Regions from separate parts of the Parabacteroides sp. AT13 genome, predicted to be linked through region 3. Evidence: riboswitches for the same ligand, from Rfam matches in the RefSeq annotation. Region 3 holds a riboswitch; each other region holds the start of a gene.
The links. Region 3 has a riboswitch for cobalamin ahead of CI959_RS05755 (Ig-like domain-containing protein). Riboswitches for the same ligand answer to the same signal wherever they lie in the genome.
Positions count from the first base shown of each region.

Region 1: linked by a shared signal. The riboswitch ahead of CI959_RS11425 (porin family protein) and the one ahead of CI959_RS05755 (Ig-like domain-containing protein) in region 3 are both predicted to bind cobalamin.
Region 2: linked by a shared signal. The riboswitch ahead of CI959_RS17920 (ABC transporter substrate-binding protein) and the one ahead of CI959_RS05755 (Ig-like domain-containing protein) in region 3 are both predicted to bind cobalamin.

Region 1 is NZ_NQMH01000001.1:2,746,782-2,754,076, forward strand. It holds gene mutA (methylmalonyl-CoA mutase small subunit) at 1-1,574, shown strand, start outside; gene scpA (methylmalonyl-CoA mutase) at 1,587-3,734, shown strand; gene coaW (type II pantothenate kinase) at 3,864-4,718, shown strand; cobalamin riboswitch at 4,738-4,941, shown strand; gene CI959_RS11425 (porin family protein) at 5,233-5,841, shown strand; gene priA (primosomal protein N') at 5,929-7,295, shown strand, end outside.
Region 2 is NZ_NQMH01000002.1:845,725-853,019, forward strand. It holds gene CI959_RS17910 (ABC transporter ATP-binding protein) at 1-65, opposite strand, end outside; gene CI959_RS17915 (iron ABC transporter permease) at 67-1,104, opposite strand; gene CI959_RS17920 (ABC transporter substrate-binding protein) at 1,114-2,277, opposite strand; cobalamin riboswitch at 2,340-2,539, opposite strand; gene CI959_RS17925 (precorrin-2 C(20)-methyltransferase) at 2,606-3,310, shown strand; gene CI959_RS17930 (hypothetical protein) at 3,359-3,871, opposite strand; gene CI959_RS17935 (formate--tetrahydrofolate ligase) at 4,265-5,932, shown strand; gene CI959_RS17940 (hypothetical protein) at 6,002-6,922, opposite strand; gene CI959_RS21920 (hypothetical protein) at 6,954-7,007, opposite strand; gene CI959_RS21925 (hypothetical protein) at 7,077-7,229, opposite strand; gene CI959_RS17945 (hypothetical protein) at 7,249-7,295, opposite strand, start outside.
Region 3 is NZ_NQMH01000001.1:1,293,844-1,301,138, reverse strand. It holds gene CI959_RS05770 (alpha/beta hydrolase) at 1-306, shown strand, start outside; gene CI959_RS05765 (PepSY domain-containing protein) at 303-1,376, shown strand; gene fldA (flavodoxin FldA) at 1,491-2,000, opposite strand; cobalamin riboswitch at 2,171-2,375, shown strand; gene CI959_RS05755 (Ig-like domain-containing protein) at 2,582-4,249, shown strand; gene CI959_RS05750 (DUF5074 domain-containing protein) at 4,267-7,295, shown strand, end outside.

The DNA of each region.
Region 1 (7,295 bases), 1.5 Mb from region 3:
ACGAGAAAGCACTAGACCTTTTGACGAAAGGTGTTACTTCTCTTGGGTTCATCATCAAAGGTGATGAGGTGAACGAGGAGAACATAGCTACTTTATTAGAGGGTATTTGTCCGGCTTCCGTAGAATTGAACTTCAACACTTGCAACTGCAAAGCGGAGAAGTTGATCGGTATCTTGGCTGACTACTTCAAAGGCAAGGGTGTCGATGCAGAGAAGTGCTACGGTTCTGTAAACTATGACGCTTTCAAGAAACCTTTAGTAAAAGGTAAAGAAAACAGTGAGTGGGTAGAAGGTGCCGCAGCTGTGCTCAAAGCTGGACAGGCTTTGCCTAACTACCGTGTATTGGCTGTAAATGCGTTCCTTTTCAACAATGCTGGCGCTTACATTTCTCAGGAATTAGGTTACGCCTTGGCTTGGGGTAACGAATTGATGGCAAAACTAACCGAGGCTGGTTTCACCGCTGACGAGGTTGCCAAGAAGATCAAATTCAATTTTGGTATCAGCTCTAACTACTTCATGGAAATCGCTAAGTTCCGTGCGGCTCGTTGGTTGTGGGCCGAGATCGTAGCCGCTTATAAGCCGGCCTGCGAATGCGCTTGCAAGATGGTTGCTCACGCACAGACTTCAGAGTGGAACATGACGGTTTACGATGCTCACGTAAACTTGCTTCGTTCTCAAACTGAGGCTATGTCTGCCGCTCTTGCTGGCGTAGACTCTATCACGGTTCGCCCGTTTGATAAGATTTACCAGACTCCGGACGATTTCTCCGAGCGTATCGCACGTAACCAACAATTATTATTGAAGGAAGAGTGCCACTTGGATAAGGTCGTTGACCCGTCTGCCGGTTCTTATTATGTAGAGGTATTGACGAATTCCTTGGCCGATGTCGCTTGGAAGTTGTTCTTGGAGGTTGAGGAAAAAGGAGGATTCTCCGTTGCCGTGAACGCAGGTGAGATCCAAAATGCCGTTAACGCTTCGAATGTAGTTCGTAAGAAAGCGGTTGCTACCCGTCGTGAGATCCTGTTGGGTTCTAACCAGTATCCTAACTTCACGGAAGTAGCTGCCGATAAGATTCAGGAAAAAGGTTCTTGCTGTTGTGGCGGTGGTCATTGCGGCGAGGCAACGATCCCGGCTCTTGATTTCTCTCGCGGCGCTTCCGAATTCGAGGCTTTGCGTATGGCGACAGAGAAGAGTGGCAAGACTCCGAAGGTATTCATGTTGACGATCGGTAACTTGGCGATGCGTTTGGCTCGTTCACAGTTCTCCGCTAACTTCTTCGCTTGTGCCGGATATAAGATAATTGATAACTTAGGCTTCGATACGGTTGAGGCTGGTGTTGAGGCTGCAGTCAAGGCGGGTGCTGAGATAGTGGTTCTTTGCTCTAGTGATGACGAGTATGCTGAATTCGCTCCTGCTGCTTACAAGGCTTTGGCCGGACGTGCCGAATTCGTTGTAGCCGGAGCTCCTGCTTGTGCGGACGACTTGAAGGCTCAAGGTATCGACCAGTTCGTAAATGTAAAGAGCAATGTGCTTGAGACATTGAAAGCATTCAACGCTAAATTAGGAATCGCTTAAGTATAAACAATTATGAGACCAAATTTTAAAAACATAGATATAAAGAATGCCGGATTCGCAGCTACAAACGCTGCCGAATGGGCAAAAGCCAATGGTATCGAGCCCAATTGGAAAACACCCGAGCATATCGAGGTGAAACCTGTATATACAAAAGAAGACTTGGAGGGTATGGAGCACTTGAACTATGCTTCCGGTCTGCCTCCTTATCTACGTGGCCCGTACAGCGGTATGTACGCTATGCGTCCTTGGACAATCCGTCAGTACGCGGGTTTCTCTACCGCTGAGGAGTCTAACGCTTTCTATCGCCGTAACTTGGCTTCCGGTCAGAAAGGTTTGTCCGTTGCGTTCGACCTTCCGACTCACCGTGGTTACGATGCCGACAACGAACGTGTGGTTGGTGATGTAGGTAAAGCGGGTGTATCTATCTGTTCCTTGGAGAACATGAAAGTGTTGTTCGATGGTATTCCTTTGAACAAGATGTCTGTTTCCATGACCATGAATGGTGGTGTGCTTCCGGTATTGGCATTCTATATCAACGCAGGTTTGGAGCAAGGTGCTAAGTTGGAGGAAATGGCCGGTACGATCCAGAACGATATATTGAAAGAGTTCATGGTACGTAATACCTATATTTACCCGCCTGAGTTCTCCATGAAGATTATCGCTGATATCTTCGAGTATACCTCTCAGAAGATGCCGAAGTTCAATTCTATCTCTATCTCCGGTTATCATATGCAGGAGGCTGGTGCTACGGCTGATATCGAGATGGCTTATACGTTGTGCGACGGTATGGAATATCTTCGTGCCGGTATCAACGCCGGTATCGATGTGGATGCGTTCGCTCCCCGTTTGTCATTCTTCTGGGCTATCGGTGTAAATCACTTCATGGAGATCGCCAAGATGCGTGCGGCTCGTATGTTGTGGGCGAAGATCGTGAAGAGCTTCGGCGCTAAGAACCCGAAATCATTGGCATTGCGTACACATAGCCAGACTTCCGGTTGGTCATTGACCGAGCAAGATCCGTTCAATAACGTAGGACGTACTTGTATCGAGGCTATGGCCGCTACATTAGGACATACACAATCTTTGCATACGAACGCATTGGATGAGGCGATCGCTTTGCCGACCGATTTCTCCGCTCGTATCGCTCGTAATACACAGATTTACATTCAGGAAGAGACTAAGATCTGTAAGGAAATCGACCCGTGGGCTGGTTCTTACTATGTAGAGTCTTTGACGAATGAATTGGTACATAAAGGTTGGGCGTTGATCCAAGAGATCGAGAGCATGGGTGGTATGGCGAAAGCCATCGAGACAGGTCTTCCTAAGATGCGTATCGAGGAAGCGGCCGCTCGTACACAGGCTCGTATCGACTCAGGTGTTCAGACCATCGTTGGTGTTAACAAATATCGTTTGCCGAAGGAAGATCCGATCGATATCCTTGAGATTGATAATACAGCCGTACGTAACGAGCAGATCGCCGCTTTGAAGGAGTTGCGTGCTAACCGTGACGAAGCCGCTGTTCAAAAAGCTTTGGCTGATATCACGGAGTGCGTGAAGACGAAGAAGGGCAATTTATTAGAGTTGGCTGTTAAGGCTGCCGGCTTGCGTGCGTCATTGGGAGAGATCTCCGATGCTTGCGAGGTGGTTGTAGGTCGTTATAAAGCAATCATTAGAACTATTTCAGGCGTGTATTCATCAGAAACTAAGAAAGACGCAGACTTCCAGAAAGCTTGCGAGCTTTGCGAGCAATTCGCTAAGAAAGAGGGCCGTCAGCCTCGTATCATGATCGCTAAGATGGGTCAGGACGGACATGACCGTGGCGCTAAGGTTGTTGCTACCGGTTATGCTGACTGTGGGTTCGACGTAGATATGGGACCGTTGTTCCAGACTCCGGCCGAGGCTGCCCGTCAAGCTGTAGAGAACGATGTTCACGTAATGGGCGTTTCTTCTTTGGCCGCTGGTCATAAGACGTTGGTTCCGCAGGTTATCGAGGAGTTGAAGAAATTAGGTCGTGAGGATATCATCGTTATCGCTGGTGGTGTAATCCCGGCTCAAGACTATGACTTCTTGTATAAGGCTGGCGTTGCCGCTATCTTTGGCCCGGGTACTTCCGTATCGAAGGCAGCTTGCCAGATCCTAGAGATCTTGTTAGGCGAATAAATAGCATTTAAACCTTACGGTTTTTTAATAAAGAGAGGCTGGACAATTGATTTTGTCCGGCCTTTTTTAGTATTGTATACGGGTTTATGTACTTTTGTAGCGATTATTCAATTAAAAAGGGAAAGAATCATGGGAATCGTTATAGGTATAGATGTGGGAGGTAGCACGACTAAGATCGTCGGCGTGGAGGATAAGAAGATCAAGAACCCGATGTTCGTGAAAGCTACCGATCCGGTAACCTCTTTATTCGGAGCCTTCGGTAAGTATATTTATGATAATAACATCTCGCTCTCGAATATAGAGAAAGTGATCTTGACGGGTGTAGGTAGCGCCTATATCGATCAACCTTTATATGGCTTACCAACTGCGAAGACGGATGAGTTCCTTGCGAATGGGCTAGGGGCGCAATATAATACGGGACTGGACAGTCTATTGGTGGTCAGCATGGGAACGGGTACCTCCTTTGTCAAGGTACAAGGCTCCACGATCGAGCATATCGGGGGATTGGGTATCGGTGGCGGAACAATCCTCGGCTTGTCTAAGCTATTATTGAAAACGCATGACTTTCACCAAATAGCGTCTTTGGCCGAGCACGGTTCCTTGAATGATATCGACTTGCATATCCGGGATATTACGCCGCATCCGCTACCCGGCCTGCCGCTGGACGTGACAGCCTCTATTTTCGGAAAAGCGGACGCGAACGCTAAGGTTGAGGATATCGCTCTCGGTATCGTTCATATGGTCTTGCAGACCATCGGGCAAGGAGCTGTTTTCGCCTCGTTAAATGGCGATATCAAGAATATCGTATTGATCGGTAACCTAACTCGCTTGCCACAATGCCCGGATATTTTCCCCCGTCTGGAGGAGATGTGCGATGTCCATTTCAAGATACCGGAGTATGCCGAGTATCGCACGGCTATCGGGGCGGCTTTATGCTATATCAGGAACCGGGAATATAAGGATATTTTTTGTGGAAAGTGTTAGGCTACATCAAAACTTTATGTATCTTTGCTACATGCTTTGTTCCCTTTCGGCAATCGCCGGATAGGGATTAAAAGGGAATCGGGTGAGAATCCCGGACAGTCCCGCTGCTGTAAGCTTCATAAACGGGTTGAGCAATACTGTTGCCACTGTTCATTCAAGTGAATGGGAAGGCGCTTAAGACCGGAAGTAAGTCAGAAGACCTGCAAGGCGTGTATATTTTCGACGGCTTCGAGGAAAGGCCGGAAGAGAACGCAAGAACCGTATCCGGTTTTTACTATTCTTTATCCAAGGTTTTCTTATCAAGTCGTCTCATGGTTTCGGATAATTATTTTGCCATAATAATTAGGGAAAGAAGCATGAATCTGACCGACGGGATGAGCTCCGTGTGTAAGATGCATGCTTTCTTTGCGTTTAAAGGACTGGGGTATTCCGTGAACACTCTATAGAGAATATTTGTTTATTATTAGAAAAGTGCGTTTATTTGCAACGAGTAATTAACAAAAGAAGTATGAATATGAAGAAAATTGTGGGACTTGTTATGGTTGCCTTGCTAGCGTTGATGGCGCTTCCGGCGAACGCTCAGCTTAAATTCGGTATCAAGGGAGGTGTGAATATATCGTCTGTTCATTTCAACTCGGACGTGTTGAAAGCGGATAATGTAACCGGCTTCCAAGTGGGTCCGATGATCGAGACGACCTTACCGTTGGTCGGTGTCGGGATCGATGCGGCGGTGTTGTATTCGCAAAAAGGTTTGGAGACGACCTCGGCTGGCGGGGTTAAGACTTCGATGAAGACGGATTATATCGATGTTCCGGTCAACTTGAAATGGAAATTCGGTTTACCGATCGTCAAGGCGTATTTGGCAGCCGGTCCGTATATCGGTTTCCGTGTAGGCGGTGATAAATTTTGGGATATCCCGGGTTCCGTAGCGGATCAGGTGAAGGCGAAGAATTTCAGCGCAGGTCTTAACTTCGGTGCCGGCGTGGAGCTGATCAGTCACTTGCAGGTGGGTTTCAATTATGGTCTGGGACTGACTGATAACTATAGCATTGAGAAGGTGAACCTCTCCGACGGTGCCGGAAAGAACCGTGGATGGTCTATCACGGCAGCGATCTTGTTCTAAATAGGTGAAAATAAAATGAGAGAGGCTGGGCTTTAGAAGTCCGGCCTTTTTTGTTATTTTTGGGCTCGTAATGAAACACCTGTTTGAATGAAATACGCGGACGTCATACTTCCCCTTCCTTTGGAGAATAGCTATACCTATCGGATACCCGAAGATCTGGAAAGAGCCGTGACTCCCGGTTGCCGGGTGATCGTGCATTTCGGGAAGAAACGATATTATACGGCCATCGTCATGGAGGTACACGACCGGGAACCGGTATCCGATTTTGAGACGAAGGAGATCTACGCTTTGCTGGATGCCACGCCGGTGCTCCGCCGTCCGCAACTCCGTTTCTGGAAATGGATATCTTCTTATTATATATGTAAGCTGGGCGACGTGTATAAGGCGGCCTTGCCTTCCGGTTTAAAGTTGGAAAGCGAGACGGCGGTTACCTATAATGAGGATTTCGAGGCCACCGCCCCCTTGCGCCCGAATGAGCAAGCGGTACTGGATGCCTTTAGCGGGATCTTGAAATTGACGATCTCGGAGTTGGAGAAGAAGACCGGTCTTCGAAATGTTGTCCCGATCGTCTCTTCCTTGATGGTGAAAGGGGCGGTCGAGGTGAGCGAGGAGCTAAAGCGAGGATTCGTTCCCAAGACACAGGCGTTTATCCGTTTGGCCGAGGCTTACCGGGATGAGACGAAATTACAGGCGGTGTTCGAGGATTTGAAACGAGCGAAGAAGCAAGAGCTTCTGCTGGTCAGTTTCTTGGATTTAAGTCATACGTTAAATCCTGCTTTATCGAAGGAGCTTTCCAAGAAAGAGCTATTGGAACGCAGTGGTTATACCTCTGCGGTATTGGAGGGTCTGCTGAAACGGGGTATCTTGGAGAGTTACGAGAAAGAGGTGGGGCGTTTGCAAGTATCCGTCTGCCGCTTGCAAGAGCCGAATCCGCTCAGTCCGGCGCAAGAGAAAGCCTATGGAGAGATCCATGAGGCTTTCAAGACGAAGGAGGTCTGCTTGCTTCATGGCGTGACTTCCAGTGGTAAGACCGAGATATACGTCCGTTTGATCCATGAGGTCTTGCGGCTGGGGCGGCAGGTTTTATATATGTTGCCGGAGATCGCTATCACGACCCAGATCACGGAACGGCTGGCGAAATTATTCGGGGATAAGCTATTGGTCTACCACTCTAAGTTCTCGGACAACGAGCGGGTGGAGGTCTGGAACAAGCTGCTGCATAGCGACGAGCCTATGCTGGTATTGGGGGTCCGTTCTTCCCTCTTCCTTCCGTTTAAGGACTTGGGCTTGATTATCGTGGACGAGGAGCATGAGAATACGTATAAGCAGCAGGACCCGGCACCCCGTTACCATGCCCGTAACGCTGCCATCGTCTTGGCGGGTATGCACGGCGGTAAGACCTTATTGGGTTCCGCCACTCCCTCCATCGATTCCTATTTCAACGCTACGGCGGG
Region 2 (7,295 bases), on a different contig from region 3:
TTTGTACTACTCTTAGAATGGTAACCGATCGAAAGTCCGTTAATATGAATCGTATCTTGTTTCATCTTACTCGTTCAATTCATTCTTACGTTTTCTAAATAATACTGAGGCCACTACTGGAGCACCTACTAAAGCGGTTACCGAGTTGACAGGTAACGCTCCCTCGAACCCCGGCATACGGGCGATCAAATTACAGATCAACGCCAACGCCGCACCGGCGAATAAGACCGCAGGCATTAAAATCCGATGGTCGGAAGTTTGAAATATGGCCCGGCATAAATGCGGAACGGCTAGCCCCAAGAAGATAATAGGTCCGCAATAAGCAGTGACAATCGCCGTAAGGACCCCAGCCGAGGTGATAACCAACAAACGGGCCCGCTTGATATTAAGTCCCAAATTGCGTGCGTAGCTATCCCCAAGAAGCATCAAGTTCATGGTCTTGATAAGCAGGAACGAGAGAGGGATCAAGATTGTCATAAGAATCACGAACAACGTCATCTGATTACCGGAAACACGGGCGAAACTACCCAATCCCCAAATCACGTATGCACGGATATCCTCCTCGACGCTAAAGAATTTAAGTACACCGATCACGGCGTTTGCCACGTAACCGATCATCACACCGATAATCAACAACGTGACATTTCCTTTTACCTTTTGGGAAACATACACGATCAGCGCCATCACGGATAAGGAACCGATCACGGCCGCTATCGATAAGGCGATCTCCCCCATAAAACCAAGTTTACTCAAGGCAACGCCCCCTAAACTACCGCTTAACAACACCACGAAAGCGACACCCATGCTCGCTCCCGAACTGATACCTAAGACCGAAGGTCCGGCCAATGGATTACGGAAAACGGTTTGCATCTGTAAGCCGCTGATGGATAAGCCAGCTCCCGCTACCAACGCTGTCAATGCCTGTGGTAGTCGGGATTTCCAGATAATATTCTGCCATGTAATAGGCTCATTTCCTAAATTCCAGATAATATGCCAAACCGATTGAAGAGGAATAGAGACTGACCCCAACACCAAATTCAAAAAGATTAGAACAAAAATAGCCGTGACAATCGCCAGCATCCATAGGGTATTTGAATGTCTCATCAGTGTTCCTTATTTAAGTCGAGAATAATAGACCGACTCATGATCCGGTAATAAATCCGGATGAAAGATATGAAGCAAATCCGCTAGGACGATCTCCGGTTCTGTCGGCATACTCTCATAAAACGGCGTGTTCTTCATATTACAATAGATAATTCCTTTCTCCCGGAACGCACGGAAATCCTCATAACGAGGATCTTGCTCTTTCAATGCCTCATAGCTGAACGTTCCCGGGAAACTATTCACGATACGCCAATAATCAGCGTCGTCCGCTTGGTTATAGACCGTCTCGAAGTCTAATGTAACACCACCGGATCGCTCATCATCTTTCAAGAAATAATCAGCGCCGGCATCCTTGAAAAGTTGCGCTAAGAAGCTCTTTCCTCCTACGGCATACCAGTTTCCACCCCGTAACTCGCCACTAAAAACGATCGGACGTTTTTTAACCTTACCATCCGCCGTAAGTTCCTTTAATTCATTATACCTCTTCTCGATGGTGGCGAAACGCTCATTGCCATCTTTCTCTATCCCCAACAGCAAGCCTACGAACTTGATCCACTCGGCCTGTCCCAATGGCGTAGTCTCCTTATAACCCAAATGGGGAATCAAGGGAATACCCACGTCTTTCAGCATCTCATAGCCTCCCCGCTTGAATGGCGATACAAGGATCAAATCAGGATTCACGCTCATGATAACCTCGTTATCGAAATTCCCCTCGATACCGATCTTAGCGGTTTTACCTTCTTTCAGGCGTTCGTTCATCTCTTTATTGAACAAATGCCGTGTACTGGTAATCCCAACGACCCTATCCAAGGCACCCAATTTAATAAAGTTCGATAATTGCAGGGAAGTCATACAGATAACGCTTCGGATAGGAAGCTCTATCACCGTATAATCAGCGGGAATCCCCGTGGGTTTCGCACCTCTTTTCACGAACGCATAATGAAACGTGGTGCTTTCCTCATTTTGAGGATCTTGGATATCAGCCAAGAGATATTGATCCGCATAGGTAAGCTTGAATCCTTGGGCGTATAAAGGCTTAACCTGCTCTTGCGAGAACGCAGATTGCTCTACGGAAGCCGTCTTCCCTATTTCTCCTTTTTCACGGATACCTGAAGTACATGATAAAGTCAATACCGATAAAAGCAAGCATCCACCCGCTATAAACTTATTCATAATCCTTGTTTAATTGACAGTTGATCATTGACAGTTACTCTCGTCCTGCTCCACGGGACAGCAACATTTATTTATGAACCGGCAGGTCTTCTGACTTACTTCCATTCAGGACGCCTTCCCGATTACAAAACCAGTGGCCAAGGTATTGTCCGAATGTTTAAAAGTTCACAGCAGCGTGGTCTGTCCGGGATTCTCACCCGGTTCCCTTTTAATCCGCCTCCCGGAAAAAGAGATAAGCGGAGCCTGTTACAGTGACAAAAGTAGTAAGAATATTTGTATACATCCACAATTTTAAGGACTTTTGCGTTTCAAATAAAAACAGATACACATGAATCATCCTATTCACTTCGTCTCATTAGGTCCCGGTGATCCGGAATTAATTACGCTGAAAGGGCTTAAAACATTACAAAAGGCTGATATTATCTATTGTCCTGCTACACAAGGCAAGCATGGAATCATATCTCGGGCGACGGATATATTGAAAGCTATTGAGGTAGACGAATCCTTGATCCATCCGTTTATTTTGCCAATGAGTAAGGAACGGACAGATGCGTTAAACGCTTATAACGAATTGTTTCTGGATGCCCAAGCTGAATATTTGAAAGGGAAACAAATCGTGATCGTCGCCGAGGGAGACGCTGGTTTTTATTCATCTATACAATATGTATACGATAAATTCGAGGAAACAGGAATCCCGGTAGATCGAATCGCAGGAATTCCGGCATTTATAGCGGCAGGTGCCTTGGCCGGGATACATATCGTAAAACAAGAGGAGCAAATTAACGTAATCCCCGGGACTGCGTCGTTCGATGAACTTTCGGCAAAAATAGAAAATGGAATGATCATCGTCATCATGAAATTACCGGGTTGCCAAGAGGCTATTCATACTTGTATCCGGCAGTATGCGGATAAGGCGGTTTTTCATTATTTCGAGAATGTAGGAACAAGAAAAGAATATTATACTACTGATATCGCCACTATACATTCCAAGGATTTCCCCTATTTCTCCCTACTGATTATCCAACCTCGCTAAAAGAAGAAGGCTGCCCGGAGAGTAACCAAACCCGGACAGCCCATCTTATTACGCTACATGCAATATATGCTTAAGCTGATCGATATGGAAACGAAGTGTATCCATATAAGGTTTCACTGAATTATGGTACATGACCGCTTTTGCGTGCATATCTTCCAACTCGCTTACTTTACGGTTCGCCTCACGCATTTTACAAGCGTTGTAGCGAATACCCGATACATGTCCTTTGATATCCTCGATCGCTTGGTTTCCCCGGTTGAAGATAGACTCTGCTTCTTCCGGAGCGTATACCGTATAGGCTTGGGCAACGTCATCCAGTAACGCCTGTTGATAAGAGCCGGCTATCGGGAGCAATTGATGGATCGCATGATGACATAAAGAATGAACCTCGTTTTGAAGCTTCTTCAATTCTACTTCCCACTTTGATTCACATACTTCATCCAATTGTTTGACTTCCGCTACGACACGACCGCTAAACAATTCCACTACCATCTTTTCCCATGCTTCTGCTACCCACGATTTAGTAGCAAATGTAACCTGACTAAATCTTACTGTTGACATAACCTTAAATTTACATATTATATTGCTAATGTTATTAGTCTCTTATCTGTTTCAATTTATCACACTCAAACCATTTTAGGTTTCTTTTTATCGTTGTGACATCACAAAATTAATCAAATTATTACAGATGAATAATTTTAAAGACTATTTTATAATTCTTTAAAAGTACAACAAGCAAAACGTATGATTTTTGCAAAGCTCACTTTACAAAAAGTTTAATTTCAAGCCTGACAGCTATCACAAAAAGCAAGATCCTCGCCATCTTCGCACAAAAATATCAAAATAACACAATCTTATTATTCCATAAAGGGGGAAAACCTTGTTCCGTATCATTTTGTTATTATAATAAATTAGATTTACTTTGTTCAAACTATATAAACTTACATAAAGCACATGAAATCGGACATTGAGATAGCAAGAGAAACAGACTTGCGTAAAATTAAGGAAGTTGCGACAACGTTAGGTATCCCTCGTGAGGAAGTACAAAATTATGGCAGGTATATTGCCAAGGTTCCTATCCATTTGATCGATAAAAAGCAAATGGACCAGCATAATTTAATTTTAGTGACCGCTATCACTCCCACTAAAGCGGGAATCGGAAAGACTACGGTTTCGATCGGTCTGGCTTTAGGGCTGAATAAAATAGGGAAGAAAGCGGTGGTCGCTTTACGTGAGCCGTCTCTTGGCCCGTGTTTCGGCATGAAAGGTGGTGCTGCCGGAGGTGGATATGCCCAAGTGCTTCCCATGGAAAACATCAACTTGCATTTTACAGGGGATTTTCATGCGGTTACTTCCGCCCACAATATGATTACCGCTTTATTGGATAACTATATTTATCAGACCCGCAACACCTGCGAGGGATTGAAGGAGATCAAATGGAAACGGGTTCTTGACGTAAACGACCGTAGCTTACGTAACATCGTATCGGGTCTAGGCGGCTCGGCGAACGGTGTCCCTACCGAGACCGGATTTGACATCACTCCCGCTTCAGAGATCATGGCGATCCTTTGCTTGGCTACGGATATAGAGGATTTGAAACGACGTGTCGGAAATATTTTATTGGGTTATACAAACGAAGATAAGCCTTTCACGGTAAATGATCTTGGCATAGCCGGAGCTATTACCGTATTGCTAAAAGACGCATTACTGCCGAACCTTGTACAAACAACGGAGAATACTCCCGCATTTGTACATGGAGGTCCTTTCGCTAATATCGCCCATGGATGTAATTCCATATCGGCCACCCAAATGGCTCTTACTTATGGAGATTATGTGATTACGGAGGCTGGTTTCGGCGCTGATCTGGGCGCAGAGAAATTCTTTAATATCAAATGTAGAAAAGCGGGGCTTTCACCGAAACTGACAGTCATCGTAGCGACTGCCCAGAGCTTGAAACTTCATGGTGGCGTTCCGGAGAAAGAAATCAAGGAACCGAATATCGAAGGATTAAAGAACGGATTCGCTAACTTAGATAAACACATTGAGAATATGAAGAGCTTCGGCCAGCAAGTAATCGTTACTTTCAACCGTTTCGCTACCGATACGGACGAGGAGATTGCGTTAGTGGCTGAGCATTGCGAGGAGAAAGGGGTTGGATTCGCCATGAATAACGTTTTCGCCGAAGGCGGTGAAGGGGGTACGGAGCTTGCCCGCTTAGTGGTTGATACGATCGAAAATCATCCTTCCGCTCCTTTACAATATACATATGATCTGAATGATCCGATCCGTACGAAGGTACAAAAAGTGGCCCAGAAGATATACGGAGCTTCTTCGATTGTTTATACGACTTTGGCCGATAAAAAATTGCGTCAGATCGAAAGCTTGGGTATTTCCCATTATCCGATCTGTATCGCCAAGACTCAATATTCATTCTCTTCCGATCCGAAAGCTTATGGGGTCGCCAAAGATTTCGAACTAAAAGTACGAGATGTAATCATCAATAACGGAGCCGAGATGATCGTTGTCGTCATGGGCGAGATCATGCGTATGCCGGGACTCCCGAAAGAGCCGCAAGCCCGAAAGATCGATATCGTGGATGGCATGATTGAGGGATTGAGTTAATAGACAGTAAAACGATTCAAATAAAAAAGGTGCGCCTCACACATTCAGTAAGGCGCACCTTACTTTTGCTTATTTATGAATAAACTTTATAGAACCTCTAGCTGTATTTAGCAAATAGATTCCTGCTGGCAAGCGAGAGATGTCAATACGATTCGACTTACTCTCTGCCATTTTCCCTCCAGTTATCGCATAAATAGAAATCCCGCTTTCCGTTCCTTGTACTTCCAACACATCTCCATAAATATGAAGTTTCAGTTCGTTCTCCTCTACTACAGGAGCGATAGAGGTTGTTCCATTGAAATAGTCATGTGTCTTTCCTGAATATTCCCAGCTTGTCTCAGCGGGGAAATACATTTTCTGATAATTTTTCGAAATCATCGGGTTTCCCGCGTCCACGATCTCCGTCTTGCTTTCTGACATAAGCATCCAACTACCACCGAAATCAATGGAAGACGAGGTTTTCGTGACATTCTTATCGTAAGACCACTCCATTTTCATCTTGAACGTCTCTCCCTCAGCCGTACCTGTCATGAGTATCGAGACCGGATATTTATCTTTGTTGAAAGTGGCTTCTATATCCACTTTCGCCTCGGCTTTCCATGCGCCTCCCTCAAAGCTGGAGGAAGTGACGGAGAACTTCTCATAGCCATTTCCGGTATAAGTGTATTCTGTTTTCTCGCCTGCCACGTCGGCTGCCGAATAAGAGATAGCGACCAAAGTGCGTCCTTGGTTATCATTCTCCATCACGGTCTTGCCATCATATACCCAATCAGACGAACTTGAGTTCCATTTATAACTGTCTATACGAACCACGCTTTTATTACCATCGCATATATAAACATCTTTCTGTTCCTGCGCATCGTTCTTGTCATAGGTAATACTATAGTCCGGACATCTTCCAAACAAATACCCCGGAAGAGAGAATGATTGCGCCATCAATGAAGAAATACCTACTAAACAGGCTACCAATGTAAATAATACTCGTTTCATATTCTTGATTTTTTACGATTAAACTTAAAAACTATAACCTTTCTCCGCAATTCCCGCAAAATGTAGCGGTCGGAGCTAATTGCATTCCGCATTGAGGGCAAAAGCGGCTTTCCGGCGTTGAGACCTGTCCCGGTATCTGCGGTCGCAAAGGATCTTATGCTGCGGAAGTAGCGGTGGGATTCGGTTGCGGCATCTCGTTACCTTTCTTGAAAAGCTCCTTGAACTTACCGGACAAGCCGCTCAACTTACCATACAGATCGAAAGTAACTTGCGTGGCGGGAGCTACTTGCATATAGCTGCTCATCATTTTCACCAAGATCCAGCTATCAATAAAGGCATACTTTACTGTATAGGCGAACAACAATGAAATAAT
Region 3 (7,295 bases):
TTATTTGATACCTATCTAGCGGTCGACCCTAGTTTGTGGTGGGATCAGGGGCGGTTGGTCCGGGAGGCGGAGGCTTTGGTTGCAGGCAGGGATTTTAAAGGGAAAAGCCTGTATATCGGTGTCGCGTCTAAAAAAAGGACGGACCGGGTGGACATTCATCTTGACAAAGTGAGTTATCTTCTTTCGGAGGTTTTACCACAAGCGGAGAACCTGCGTTTCTTTAGTAAATCATTTCCCGACGAGAACCATGGAACGGTAGCGGTTCCGGGTATATATGACGGGATTAAACAATTATTCGGAAAATGAGAAAATTCTTTGCGAAAGTACATTTATGGCTATCGATACCTTTTGGCATTATTATTGCGATTGTCTGCCTGACCGGGGCGATTCTCGTCTTTGAGACAGAGATATTAGAATTAGGCTACCCTTCCCGTTATTTTGTAAAGGAAGTAAAAGGGGAACCTCTCTCGCCTGCCGCCTTGATAGAATCGGCGCGCCAACAATTACCCGATTCGGTTCGAATAAACGGTATTCGGGTATCGTCTGACCCGAGACGAACTTATCAACTGGTATTACCGGGGAAAAAGGCCGCAGGTTTTATTGATCCCTACACCGGGGAGGTGACCGGGATGGATGACGGACAAGGTTTTTTCCTGAAAATGATGCGTCTTCATCGTTGGTTACTTGATGAGTATAAACGGGATGGAAGTTTTTCTTGGGGAAAATCAATAGTTGGCTATGCGACTTTGGTCTTGGCGATTATTATTATAAGTGGAATCGTAATTTGGTATCCCCGTAATAAAAAAGTATTGAGAAACCGGTTGAAAGTAAAGACCAAGGCTGGTTGGTTCCGTTTCTTCTATGATTTACATGTCTCCGGGGGATTCTATGCGGCATTGCTCCTGCTTATCTTAGCGTTAACCGGATTAACATGGTCGTTTGGTTGGTATCGAAATGCCTTTTATAGTGTCTTCGGTATTAGTGCAAACCCGCCTCAAGCGCATCATGCTCCAGCTTCTTCCAATTACACACAATGGGCTGAGGTGTTATCGGCATTGAAAAGCCATTATCCGGACTTTAACTCAATCACGATCCAAGATGGCTCCGCTACGGTTTCTACGGCCCGTTATGGAAATACGAGAGGAAGCGACCGTTACTCCTTTGATCCTGCTACGGGTGAGATTACGGAAGTCCAATTATATAAAGATCTCCCAAAATCGGGGAAGATAAGAGGATGGATTTATTCTGTACACGTCGGCTCGTGGGGGGGAATGACTACCCGTATATTGACTTGCTTAGTTTCCTTGTTGGGGACGATCTTCGCGATAACCGGCTATTATTTTTGGATAAAGAAACAATTCAGGAAACTGAGATGAAAAGAAAGAGGTATGTTTGACCCACATACCTCTTCATAAATCTAAACCAATCAAGTTGAATACGCAAACGTTGTAATATTAAGGTTAAACAGTTATGTATGTAAAAGTGTGCGTCTATTCAATTCCTTCTTTCCTTATAGATGCCAACCACTGGTCGATCCGCCCTTCTGTTTGATCGTCTTCATTCATTTCATCCAAAGGAAGTCCGACGAACATACCGTTTATGCAGGCGGTGGAACTGTCAAATGAATATCCCGAAGCATCTACAGCGCCAATGAATTTGCAACCTGTATTTCGCAGGTCGGAATAGATCGTACCGATGGCGTCACAGAAAGTGTCGCTAAAAGAGGCTGAGTCTCCGCAACCGAATAATGCGACGGTTTTCTCACTTAAGTCCAGCTTTTTCAGTTTCCCTAGATAACTATCCCAATCATCTTGCAAATCTCCGGCGCCCCAAGTGGAACAGCCCAATAACAAGATTTCATAAGGCGCTACATCAGCGGGAGAAGCGTTAGATACGTCATGAATATCTTTGTCTTCCACACCCAGCTTCTCTGCGATACGTTTCGCGATCCCTTCCGTCGTTCCTGTAGACGAGCCGTAGAATATTCCTATAGTCTTCATTCCTATTTGTTTTTATAGTTTAATAACGAAAGCAAATATCCGATATCTTATTAGTCTCGGCAATACCTACAAATATGTATTTTGACGGTCGGGAATACCCACGAATGATCAGTGATGGTTGGGGGAAGAAAGCATTTTGTGAATTTGTCGATAATTTGAATTGTTTTTCATAAATTTGCTGCCGTATTGGTTCGCCTACTTTATTCAGGGTACGGCGATTAAAAGGGAATCAGGTGAGAAACCTGGACAGTCCCGCTGCTGTAAGCTCCAAAAAAGCTTTAGACATCAACTCATTGCCACTGTTTCCGGAAGGAACGGGAAGGAAGTTCTAAAGTGGAGTAAGTCAGAAGACCTGCCAATGCCGGATAACTGCCGCAATTTTACGCTACCGGGGTTTAGCGTATGATTCAAATATGGAATACAGAGAACATTGTTCTAAAGAGGTAATTTTGATAGGGTAAGTTATGCCGTAGTTCGTGGGGAACTATGGGTAATTTATTTTGTGTTAACCTGTTAAAGCCATGTCTTTTTATATCATTCAGTGTATTTGTTTTTTTGAGTTTTACATTAATATTATGCTTATGAGAAAGTTTTTATCTTTTTTCTTTGTAATGGCTTTTTACGTAGTTGGAGCCTATGCGCAAGTATTGGTCCAAGGTCAACCGCATCCTTCCGCAAGGAATATCTCAACAAAGCAGGAGTCTCAGTTAAGAGCTGATGCCAGTTTTACTTTCGATGACATCCAATATTGGGTTGGTAACGGTAGCAATAAAGCCGCTTTAGTGATTGAATGGCATGATGGGAATCGCCCGGATGCCATGGTTTGGGGATATCGCTGGGATGGCGAGGCAACCGGACATGATATGATCGTGGCGATTGCTCAAGCAGATCCTCGATTGGTATTGCTCACCCAATACACTGGCTGGATGGGATATACGATCGATGGAATCGGGTATGGTGAAAGTAGACTTAATATTTCTTATGATCTAGAGGGAGCGAAGTCTGAGCCTAAAAATGCGTTTAAATTTGAACCTCCTATCACAAATCCGCTGTTGGGGCAAACTTCTCATCCAGAGCATCCGGCAGAGGATGTTGCGGCCGCCATTCGGCAAGGGGTTCAAACAGGAGTTATTTATCACCCGATAAATGCGGAAAGATATGGATATCCATCTTATGACTATGACTATTGGAGTTGTAGCAATGGCATTCATTGGCAAGCCGGTTGGTATTATGGCTATTGGAGTTATTTTGTGAGAAGTAGCCAAACCTCTAATTTTAGCTATTCTGGTTTAGGTGCGACAAGCCGTGTATTGACGGATGGTTGTTGGGATGCGTGGAGCTGGAATGGAAATATGAATACATCAGAAGGAACTCAGCCCGGGGATGTCTTTGTCGCTGCGACAATACCCTCTGGAGGTGGAGGGGATGAACCCGAGATCCCGGTGATACACGTAACATCCATTTCTCTCAATAAGTCTTCTTTGCGTTTACAAGCAGGAGCAAACGCAACCCTTGTAGCTAGTATCTCTCCTGTAAACGCTGATAATAAGCAGGTTATTTGGAGTAGTTCCGATACAGGCATAGCAACCGTAGAAAATGGGGTCGTAACAGGTGTCAAGCCCGGTGTGGTGAAAATAACAGCCCAATCGGTAGATGGCGGATATACCGCTGTTTGCGAGGTAACGATAACGGAAGTTGTTATTCCGGAAATAGATTTCAATGGTCTTGATGCTGTTTTAACTTTTCCGAAAGTAGAGGAAGCCACCTCTTATGAAGTTCGTGTTTATAGAAATGAGGATAGTGGTCATAAAAGAATCGCTACTTATGTAATCGATGCCGAAGGTAATATAATCACAGAATTAAGAGCGGTGAGCTTACAAGGCTCTTCTGGGACAATTTTGGTTCCATTGAAAAATTTAGACATAGACGGTGTTTATACGATAGAGATACAGGTGCTGAATGGATTGGATATAATAGATACCTATACAGTAGAAAAAATATCGAATCCAGTAAGTAATGAATATTTATCCGCAAGTGGTAGTCGGGTAATTTATCAAAATGGGACATTGTCTTTGGAGCATTTGGATGGATATCATTTTTATTTAATGACAATGGAAGGAAAAATATTGAGAACCTTTATAGCTCGAGTTCCCCACGAACTTTATCCTATATCGCTTCCCCCCGGGAATTATCTGTTGACAGGAGAAAAGGATGGAGGCCGGAAGGTCTTTAAATTCCGTATTAATTAATAATTAAATTCATTTACATGAAAAGAACACTTTACTTAAGTATGGTTTGCTTACTATCGGCCTTTTCGGCTGTGGGGCAAACCGGTTTGCGGGGGCTGAATCCGATAGAGAAGCAGAAACTGCAATTGCCTGAACTTCCGGCTTCGCAAAGCCGAGTCACGCTACTACGTTCAAGTGAAAACGTAGATTATACACAGGGAGTCTTTATTTTGAACGAGGACTGGTTTGGTCATAACAACAGTACTATTAATTTTATGACTTCTTCTGGTGATTTTGCTTATAGGATTTTCCAGACAGCAAACCCTGGTAAAGAATTAGGTTGTACATCTCAGTTTGGTACTATTTTTGGAGATAATATGTTTATTACTTCTAAACAGCCAAAGGATGGTGGAGCCAGTATTGAAGGAGGTCGCCTGAATGTGGTGGATGCCAAGACAATGAAAGTGAAAGCTCAATTTACGGATATAGGCGGAGGCGATGGGCGTGCTTTTTTAGGCGTGAATGACTCTGTTGGCTATATTGGCGCTTCAAACGGTATTTTTTTGTTTGATATAAAGAACTTGACGGTTGGAGACCAATTGAAAGGTGCCTCAAATTCCGGGGGACTTTATAATGGTCAAGTAGGAATGATGGTCCGGACAAAAACATATGTGTTTGCGGTTCAGCAAAGTAAAGGCGTTTTAGTGATAGATCCTCTAAAACATGAGATTATCAAATTGATAGAAGGAAGTTTCAGCACTTTGACACAAAGTAAGGATGGCAGTGTTTGGGTAGGTGCTGGATCACGCCTGTTATGTATTGATCCGGAGACTTTGGAAGAAACTTATCTATCATTACCCGATGGCTTGACTATACCGGATTCATGGTATGCTTGGACTGCGGGTGTTCTTTGTGCAAGTGCGCAAGAAAATGCTATTTATTGGACAAAGGGAGGTGGTTTTAGCAGTGGTAATGAGATTTATCGTTATGAGATCGGTAATCCTTCTTCTATGGATAAACCGTTTTATACCATTCCGGAGAAGGGACGCGTATTGTATGTGGGTGCCGGTTTACGTGTAAGTCCAGATGACAAATTGTATATTTCCGCTTTTGAGAATTTTGGCTCTATAAACTATTGGCAATATGTTGTAGATGCTAAAACTGGCCGTCAATTAGGGTGTTATCCGCTAGAACCCAGCTATTGGTTCCCTGCCATGCATATCTTCCCTGATAATGAGGCTCCGGTTGTTAAAGATTTTACTTCGATAGAGGCTGGTATTAATGATGCGCCTATAACTGTATCTTTAAAAGATATGGCTACGGATAAAGACAATATAGCTGAAGCTATCTATAAATCCGTTAAATCAGTATCGAATGAGAGTCTGTTATCTGCATCTATTTTAGGTGATAATCTGACTCTAACATTGAAGCCGGATCAAACAGGAGAAGCTACCGTCTCCGTTAATTTCGATTCGAATGGAAAGATTGTCACAAAGGATTTGAAAGTGACGGTGAAAGGAAAAGCAGTTTATTTAGATAAGCATGAGTTATCTCTGAATGTGGGTGAAAAATCCACATTAAAGGTGACTGTTCCCGAAGGTGTTTCTGCCGTATGGACTTCTTCGAACAGCAATGTGGCGAGTGTGGTAAATGGAGAAATAACCGCTGTTGCTCAAGGTTCTGCCAAAATTATCGTGTCAGCAGGTAATGAGAAGGACACTTGTCTTGTAAATGTTTCTCTTTCAGTCCAAAGTTTGACTTTAGATGTCGAGAGTGATACGACCCGTGTACAGCGTGATGGTACACTCCAGTTAAAAGTTAAATTACATCCTGAAGGAGCGGTTCTACCTGAATTGCTTTGGAACTCCTCGAACACAAAGGTCGCTCATGTGAATAATAAGGGATTGGTTACGGCTTTTGCGGATGGACTAGCTGTTATTAAGGTTATGAGTGCAGATTCATCCAAAATGGATAGCTGTGTTATCAAGGTTCTAGCCAATATTCAATCCGTGAGTTTACCGAAATCAATATCCCTAAATACGAATTCGAATGGAAAGCAACATACTTATACATTGAAACCTACGTTTATACCTGCTAAGCCTACAAATACGGTTGTTAGTTGGAAATCTTCGAATGAGGATATTGTCACGGTTTCAGAGAAAGGCTTAATTACGGCTATTAAAGCAGGTGAAGCTACCATTACGGTGACTACGGAGGATGGATCGAAAACTGCGGAATGTAAAGTGAATTGTGTACAATGGCCGGATGCGGTTAAATTGGATTTGACATTTGTTTCTATGAAACCGGGTAACACGCAGCAATTGACGATAACGACAACACCAGATTCGATAGGTGCCGTACCAATGAAGTATGTTTCTGATACGCCGGATGTTGTTACGGTTGATAAGAATGGTGTATTGACCGCAAAAAAATATGGTGAGGCAATCATTACGGTGTCTCCGTTAAGTGGTGCGGATGTAAAAGCGACTTGTAAAGTTGCGGTTGAGATTCCTGTAACGAGCATCCAATTGGATAAAGATACGATTTGCCAGAAACCGAACACTTTCGCTCAATTGACCGCAACTATTAATCCGGGGGATGCTACATTCCAAGAACTGACATGGAAGTCTACCAGTATGAGCCCCGTGCGCGTGTCTAGCGATGGCAAGGTTTCTTTCGTTCGTCCGGGTAAATCAAATGTCGTCGTTACTTCAAAATACGGAGGAATAACCGATACTTGCGTAATAATCGTTGATTCAATCCATGTGGAATCTTTTGAATTAAAACAGCATGAGATGACAATCGATATCTCGAAGTCTGGTCGCTTAGAATGGATTTATGCGCCTGATGACGCATCTCAGACAATGCCCGATATAACGGCCGCTGATGAAGATATATTATATATTTATTATGATGGACGTATTCGTGGAGAAAAGGCGGGCTCTACTTGGGTCTATGCGAATATGGAAAATGGCAAGTTTGTCGATTCTTGTTTAGTCCATGTCGTATGTGATATAGATACTGTAACGTTGAATAAGAATCAAGCTACGATAGAACTAGGTCGTAC